Regions from separate parts of the Kitasatospora sp. NPDC094028 genome, predicted to be linked through region 1. Evidence: riboswitches for the same ligand, from Rfam matches in the RefSeq annotation. Region 1 holds a riboswitch; the other holds the start of a gene.
What was found. A riboswitch is a leader RNA that binds a small molecule or an ion and turns the genes downstream of it on or off. The one in region 1 is predicted to bind glycine.
Positions count from the first base shown of each region.

Region 1 (3,398 bases):
GGCCGCCACCGCCGTGCGGGATGCAGAAGGTCTTGTGCAGGTTCAGGTGCGAGACGTCCGCGCCGAACTTGCCCGGCTTGGCGAGGCCGACCAGGGCGTTCAGGTTGGCACCGTCGACGTACACCTGGCCGCCGGCCTCGTGCACCAGGGCGCAGATCTCGGTGATCTGGGTCTCGTACACGCCGTGGGTCGACGGGTAGGTGACCATCAGCACGGCGAGGTTGTCGCGGTGCTGCTCGATCTTGGCCTTCAGGTCGTCGACGTCCACGTCGCCGTCGACCAGGGTCTTGACCACGACCACGCGCATGCCGGCCATCACCGCGGAGGCGGCGTTGGTGCCGTGCGCCGAGGAGGGGATCAGGCAGACGTCGCGCTGGGTGTCGCCGTTGGCGTGGTGGTAGGCGCGGACGGCCAGCAGGCCGGCCAGCTCGCCCTGGGAGCCGGCGTTCGGCTGGATCGAGACGGCGTCGTAGCCGGTGACCTCGACGAGCTGCTGCTCCAGCTGGCGGATCAGGGTTAGGTAGCCCTGGGCCTGCTCGATCGGCGCGAAGGGGTGCAGCTGGCCGAACTCGGGCCAGGTGACCGCCTCCATCTCGGTGGTCGCGTTGAGCTTCATGGTGCAGGAGCCCAGCGGGATCATGCCGCGGTCCAGCGCGTAGTCCCGGTCCGACAGGCGGCGCAGGTAGCGCAGCATGGCGGTCTCCGAGCGGTGGCTGTGGAAGACCGGGTGGGTCAGGTACTCGTCCTCGCGCAGCAGCACGGCGGGCAGCGTGTCGGCGCTCTCGGCGACCTCGACGGCGGGGACGCCGAACGCGGCCCAGACGCCGGCCAGGTGCTCGCGCGTGGTGGTCTCGTCGGTGGAGACCGAGATCCGGTCCGCGCCGTCCTGGTACACGTTGATGCCCTGGGCGCGGGCGGCCTCGGCGATCTCGGCGGCGCGGCCCGGCACCACGGCGGTGACGGTGTCGAAGAACTCGCCGTGCAGCAGCTCGACGCCACCGGCCCGCAGGCCCTCGGCGAGGGCGGCGGCGTAGCGGTGGGTGCGGCGGGCGATGTCGGCCAGGCCGTCCGGGCCGTGGTAGACGGCGTACATCGAGGCCATCACGGCGAGCAGCACCTGGGCGGTGCAGATGTTGCTGGTGGCCTTCTCGCGGCGGATGTGCTGCTCGCGGGTCTGCAGCGCCAGGCGGTAGGCGCGGTTGCCGTCCGCGTCGACGGAGACGCCGACCAGGCGGCCGGGCAGCGAGCGGGCGTACTCGGCGCGCACCGACAGGTAGCCGGCGTGCGGGCCGCCGAAGCCCATCGGGACGCCGAAGCGCTGCGAGGTGCCACACGCGATGTCGGCGCCGAGCTCGCCCGGCGACTTGAGCAGGGTGAGGGCCAGCAGGTCGGCGGCGACGGCGACGATCGCGCCCAGGCCGTGCGCCTGCTCGATCACCGGGGTGAGGTCGCGGACCACGCCGGTGGCGCCCGGGTACTGGAGCAGCACGCCGAAGACGCCGCGCTCGGCGATCTCGGCCGGGATGCCCGCGGACAGGTCGGCGACGACGACCTCGACACCGGTCGGCACGGCACGGGTGTTGATCACCGCGACGGTCTGCGGCAGGGTCTCGGCGTCGACCAGGAAGACGCCACCCTTGACCTTGGTGACGCGGCGGGCGAGCGACATCGCCTCGGCGGCCGCGGTGCCCTCGTCCAGCAGCGAGGAGCCGGAGGTGGGCAGACCGGTCAGGTCGGAGACCACGGTCTGGAAGTTGAGCAGCGCCTCCAGGCGGCCCTGCGAGATCTCCGGCTGGTACGGCGTGTAGGCGGTGTACCAGGCCGGGTTCTCCATGACGTTGCGCAGGATCACCGGCGGGGTGAAGGTGCCGTAGTAGCCCAGGCCGATCATCGGCTGGAGCACCCGGTTGCGGCCGGCCAGCTCGCGCAGCTCGGCCAGCACCTCGGCCTCGGTGCGCCCGGCGGGCAGGTCCAGGGCGGTGATGGAGCGGATCGCCTCGGGAACGGCGGTGGCGGCGAGCTCGTCCAGCGAGCCGTAGCCCACGGACGCCAGCATCTTCTCCTGCGCCGCGGCGTCGGGGCCGATGTGGCGGTTCTCGAAGGGGCTGGCCAGCTCAAGCTCGGTGAGGGTCGAGGCGCCGGTGGGGCGTCCCGCGTTCGGCTGGGCGTTCATGGTGGTCGAGGCCTCCTGGTCACGGACCGGCGGGGGGTGCGCACGCCGGCCGGCCTTCACCGCTGCGGACAGCGGAAGGGCCGTGGGCGGACGCACCCGACAGGCCTCCCCCTCTGTCATCGGGACCTGAGAGCTTCGCCCGCACGTCGCGCTGTGGCGCTCCGTCGGCTTGCACCGTCGGTGAGGGTGGTGGTCGCCGGCTCCCGCGCCGACGCTCCTGCCCTGCTTTCCAGAGTGACCTATCCCGCACGGTACTGATGCCTGAGAGATTCCGGGGAGGAGTTGCTCCTTCGGCGCCCCTACCAGCGGTTTTCGCGGGCGGGGACTCTCCCGCGCGGGCTCGGCGGTCGGGGCCCAGGGTACCAGCGGGAGGCCTCCCGATCACGGGTGTGTCAGGTCACTCGGGGTCTACGCGCGTGGCATGAGGGCCCCCGGACGGCCCAGCGGGCAGCCCGTCCGGACGCACCCCGGTCGCGCCCGTCCGATAGATGGCTTTTGGTGTGAAGTGGCGGACGGGCGGGGAGCTCCGGCCGCCGTACCTGCGGGAGTTCCGCAGGCGCAGCGCACTGGAGGAAAGAGTGCAGACCGACATCGACCCCCGGGACCTCATCGGCCACAAGGCGGTCGACCGCAACGGAGACAAGATCGGCACCGTCGACGAGGTGTACCTGGACGACGCCACCGGCCGACCCGAGTGGGCCGCCGTCCGGACCGGCATCTTCGGCCGGGACGCCTTCGTCCCGCTCACCACCAGCGAGTTCTCCGGCGAGGAGCTCCGGGTTCCGTACGACAAGTCGCTGGTCAAGGAGTCGCCGGACTTCGGCGTCGGCCAGCACCTGTCGCCCGCCCAGGAGCTCCAGCTGTACCGCTACTACGGCCTGGACACCCCGGTGGACGGCCGCCCGGCGGCCGCCGAGCCGGTCCGCACGGCGCAGCCCGACCTCGACTTCGGCACCACCGCGGCGGCCGCCGCCGCGACCGCCCGGCCGCTCGCCTTCCGCTCCGTCGAACCCCACGCTCCCGAACCCGCCGCGGCCGTCGCGGCCAAGACCACCACCCCCTCGACCGCCAGCACCGCCCCGGAGGCCACCGTGCGGACCCTCAGCACCCCCGCGCCCGCCGCCACCCCCGCGCCCGCCGCCACCGCCCCGGCGGTCGAACCCAAGCCGCAGCCGGCACCGACCGGTACCGGTACCGGTGCCGCTCCCGCCCACACCGCTCACAC
Region 1 covers NZ_JBMVFA010000022.1:14,427-17,824, reverse strand. The annotation lists gene gcvP (aminomethyl-transferring glycine dehydrogenase) at 1-2,173, opposite strand, end outside; glycine riboswitch at 2,413-2,516, opposite strand; gene ACPC54_RS27505 (PRC and DUF2382 domain-containing protein) at 2,662-3,398, shown strand, end outside.

Region 2 (3,398 bases), on a different contig from region 1:
CCGGCGGCGAGCTCTCGTACAGCTCCAGCCCGATCGCCAGGTACGGCTCCCCCACGGCCGGCTGCACCCAGGCCCGGCGCAGCGCGCGCACCGCGCGCACCTCGCCCGCCTGCCGCGCCAGCAGCGCGAAGAACTGCTCGGCGTTCACCTGCGGCTCGCTCAGCTTCAACGGCCCGGCCGGCAGCCGGTCCAGGCCCGCCGCGATCCGCCGCAGGTCCGCCCAGGGCACGCCGACGCCGCCGCCCGGCGCGTGCGGGTTGAGCCACAGGCCCCAGCGGGTCCGGTACAGCGAGGCGGCGATCTCCCGCCCGGAGATGACCTCGTGGGCCCGGGCCCAGCCGGAGGCGGTCAGCTGCTCGGCCGAGGTGACGGCCGGCGCGTAGCCGTGGCCGCTGATCTCCATGTTCCCGTACTGGGCGTCCGGGCTGCCCGGCGTGCCGTGCCAGAGCAGCATCCACACCTGGCCGTCCGCCAGGGCGCGGAGCAACTGCTCGTACGCGTCGTAGCGTTCCGGCGCGACCTCGCGCAGGGCGCGCTCCAGCACACCCGGGTCCACCCCGGGGCGCCCGGTCGGCGCCTGGCCCCAGGGCCCCGGTCCACCCACCGCTCCCGCTCCCGCACTCATGCGCCCACCTCGCCGCGCCTCTTTCGCTCTTCCCGCCGGCCGTCAGCCGTCTGCACGCACCCTATGGCGCGACACCGGCCACCGCCACGGCGACGTGCCTGTGAACCGACCCCGCTCACACCCGCGAGTAGAAAGGCAGTACCCGGGTGAGCAGCCACTCGACCACCGGGTCCTCGGCGAGGTCGAGCAGCACGAGGTGGACGCCGCCGGGCAGCGGCGCGGTTCCCAGCGCCCGGCCGAGCGCCTCGTTCACCGCCGCCGGGTCGGCCGGGGCCGCCAGGTCGAGCTGGACGCCCACGAACATCACGGTCGGCTCGCCCTCGACGCTGGCCAGCGCCCGGCGCGCGGTCAACACCCCGGGCAGCGCGGCGAGTTCGGCCCGGCAAGCGGCCAGGAAGTGCTCCGGGTCCTCGCCCGGCACCGGCTCGCGCAGCGCCACCCGGCCGCCGGTCGGGGCGTCCGCCGGCAGCTCCCACCGGTCGTCGCGCGGCCCTCGGCGCAGCTCCGCCACGCCCTGCGGCGGCACCGGAATGCCCACCGCCGCCTCCGGGTTGACCGCGATGCCCACACCCAGCGGCAGCCCGCGGGCGAACTCCCAGACCGGCGCGACCGCGAACGCCATCCCCGGCGCCTGCTGCAGGAACACCTCCTGCGAGGAGAACACCGGCACGTACGGCTCGCCGGCCAGCTCGATGGTCGGCAGGTCCAGCGACTGCCCCTGCGGGTCGCCCCCGGCGGGCAGCGGGATCCACACCTGGCTGCGCGCCAGCACCTCGATCACCCGCGGCGTCGCGCCCGGGTCGCCCAGCGCGGCGGTCAGCACCTGCTCCAGCTCGTTGGCCGGCCACGTGCCGCCCTGCGGCGCCGACTCCGGACCGCCCCACCCCTGCTGCTGCTCCACCGGGCACCCCGTCCGCCGCCGCTCCGCCGCCGGCCGCCCTGTGCCGCACCGACGCGGAGCAGTTTAGGGCGTCCCCGCGGATCCCCGCCGGGCCGCCGGACCGGGGGAGACGGACCCGCGGGGCGTGTGCGGGATCACTCGGTCCGAGCGGGCCCCCTCTCCCTTCATCGGCCCGGACGTGCCATGATGTGCGCGTCCGACGGCATGCGCCGCGGGCCCCACAACTCCACACCGGCCGCTCGAACCCGCGCGGGAGAGCCCGGAGTGCCGCCTCGGCGGCACAGCCGGCGCCGAAGGAGCAAGTCCTCCCCGGAATCTCTCAGGCACCCCTACCGCACGGGTTAGGCACATCTGGAAAGCGGCGCACGGCCCGGTCGCGCGCCCACCCACGGTGCAAGCCGCCACGCTGTCCCCGATGCTGGAACCAGCACCGGGCAGTGGGCGGTGAAGCTCTCAGGTTCGACGACAGATGGGGAGACCCACGCCGCCGCATGCCCGCGCGCAGGGTCGGTCCCCGAGCGGGTCCGGTCCCGGCGCGCGCACCCCTGAGTGCCCCGACCGAGGAGTTCCTGGCCATGTCGTCCCTCCGCCTGACCGCGCTCGACGCGCTGCACCGCGCCCTCGGCGCGACCATGACCGACTTCGCCGGCTGGGACATGCCGCTGCGCTACGGCAGCGAGCGCGAGGAGCACCTCGCCGTCCGCACCAAGGCCGGTCTGTTCGACCTCTCGCACATGGGCGAGATCACCGTCACCGGCCCGCAGGCCGGCGAGATGCTGGACCACGCGCTGGTCGGCTTCGTCTCCGCGCTCGGCGAGCTGCGCGCCCGCTACACCATGATCTGCGCCGAGGACGGCGGCATCCTGGACGACCTGATCGTCTACCGCCTGCGCGAGGACGCCTTCCTGGTCGTCGCCAACGCCTCCAACGCCCAGCTGGTCCTCGACGAGCTGATCGCCCGCGCCAAGGGCTTCGACGCCGTCGTCACCGACGACCGCGACACCTACGCGCTGATCGCCGTCCAGGGCCCGGAGGCCACCGGCATCCTGGCCGGCACCACCGACGCCGACCTGCCCGGCCTGAAGTACTACGCGATCCTCCCGGCCCAGGTGGCCGGCCGCGACGTGCTGCTGGCCCGCACCGGCTACACCGGCGAGGACGGCTTCGAGATCTTCTGCGCCCCGGCCGACGCCGAGGCGATCTGGCAGGCGCTGACCGAGGCCGGCGAGGGCCGCGGCCTGGTGCCGTGCGGCCTGTCCTGCCGCGACACGCTGCGCCTGGAGGCCGGCATGCCGCTGTACGGGCACGAGCTGTCCACCGACCTCACCCCGTTCGACGCCGGCCTCGGCCGGGTCGTCCGCTTCGACAAGACCACCAACGACGGCGCCTTCGTCGGCCGCGCCGCCCTGGAGCGGGCCGCCGCCGCGGCCGAGACCAACCCGCCGAAGGTCCTGGTCGGCCTGGTCTCCGAGGGCAAGCGGGTGCCGCGCGCCGAGTACACCGTGGTCTCCACCGAGGGCGCCCCGATCGGCCGGATCACCTCCGGCGCGCCGTCCCCGACGCTGGGCCGGCCGATCGCGATGGCCTACGTGGACGCGGCCCACGCCGCCCCCGGCACCACCGTCGCGGTGGACGTGCGCGGCAGGCACGAGCCGGTGCAGGTCATCGCGCTGCCGTTCTACAAGCGCCAGCGCTGACCCCCACTTTTCCCATAGCCGCACGTCGCAGCCGTCCGAGCGGCGGCCCGCTTCGTCGTACCCTCTTCCCATCCTGGAGAATGACGCCATGAGCAACCCCCAGCACCTGCAGTACACCAAGGAGCACGAGTGGCTGACCGCCGCTGAGGACGGTGTCTCCGCGGTCGGCATCACC
Region 2 covers NZ_JBMVFA010000010.1:197,197-200,594, reverse strand. The annotation lists gene ACPC54_RS18105 (enhanced serine sensitivity protein SseB C-terminal domain-containing protein) at 1-625, opposite strand, end outside; gene ACPC54_RS18100 (enhanced serine sensitivity protein SseB C-terminal domain-containing protein) at 741-1,526, opposite strand; glycine riboswitch at 1,767-1,871, shown strand; gene gcvT (glycine cleavage system aminomethyltransferase GcvT) at 2,102-3,223, shown strand; gene gcvH (glycine cleavage system protein GcvH) at 3,312-3,398, shown strand, end outside.
Region 2: linked by a shared signal. The riboswitch ahead of gcvT (glycine cleavage system aminomethyltransferase GcvT) and the one ahead of gcvP (aminomethyl-transferring glycine dehydrogenase) in region 1 are both predicted to bind glycine.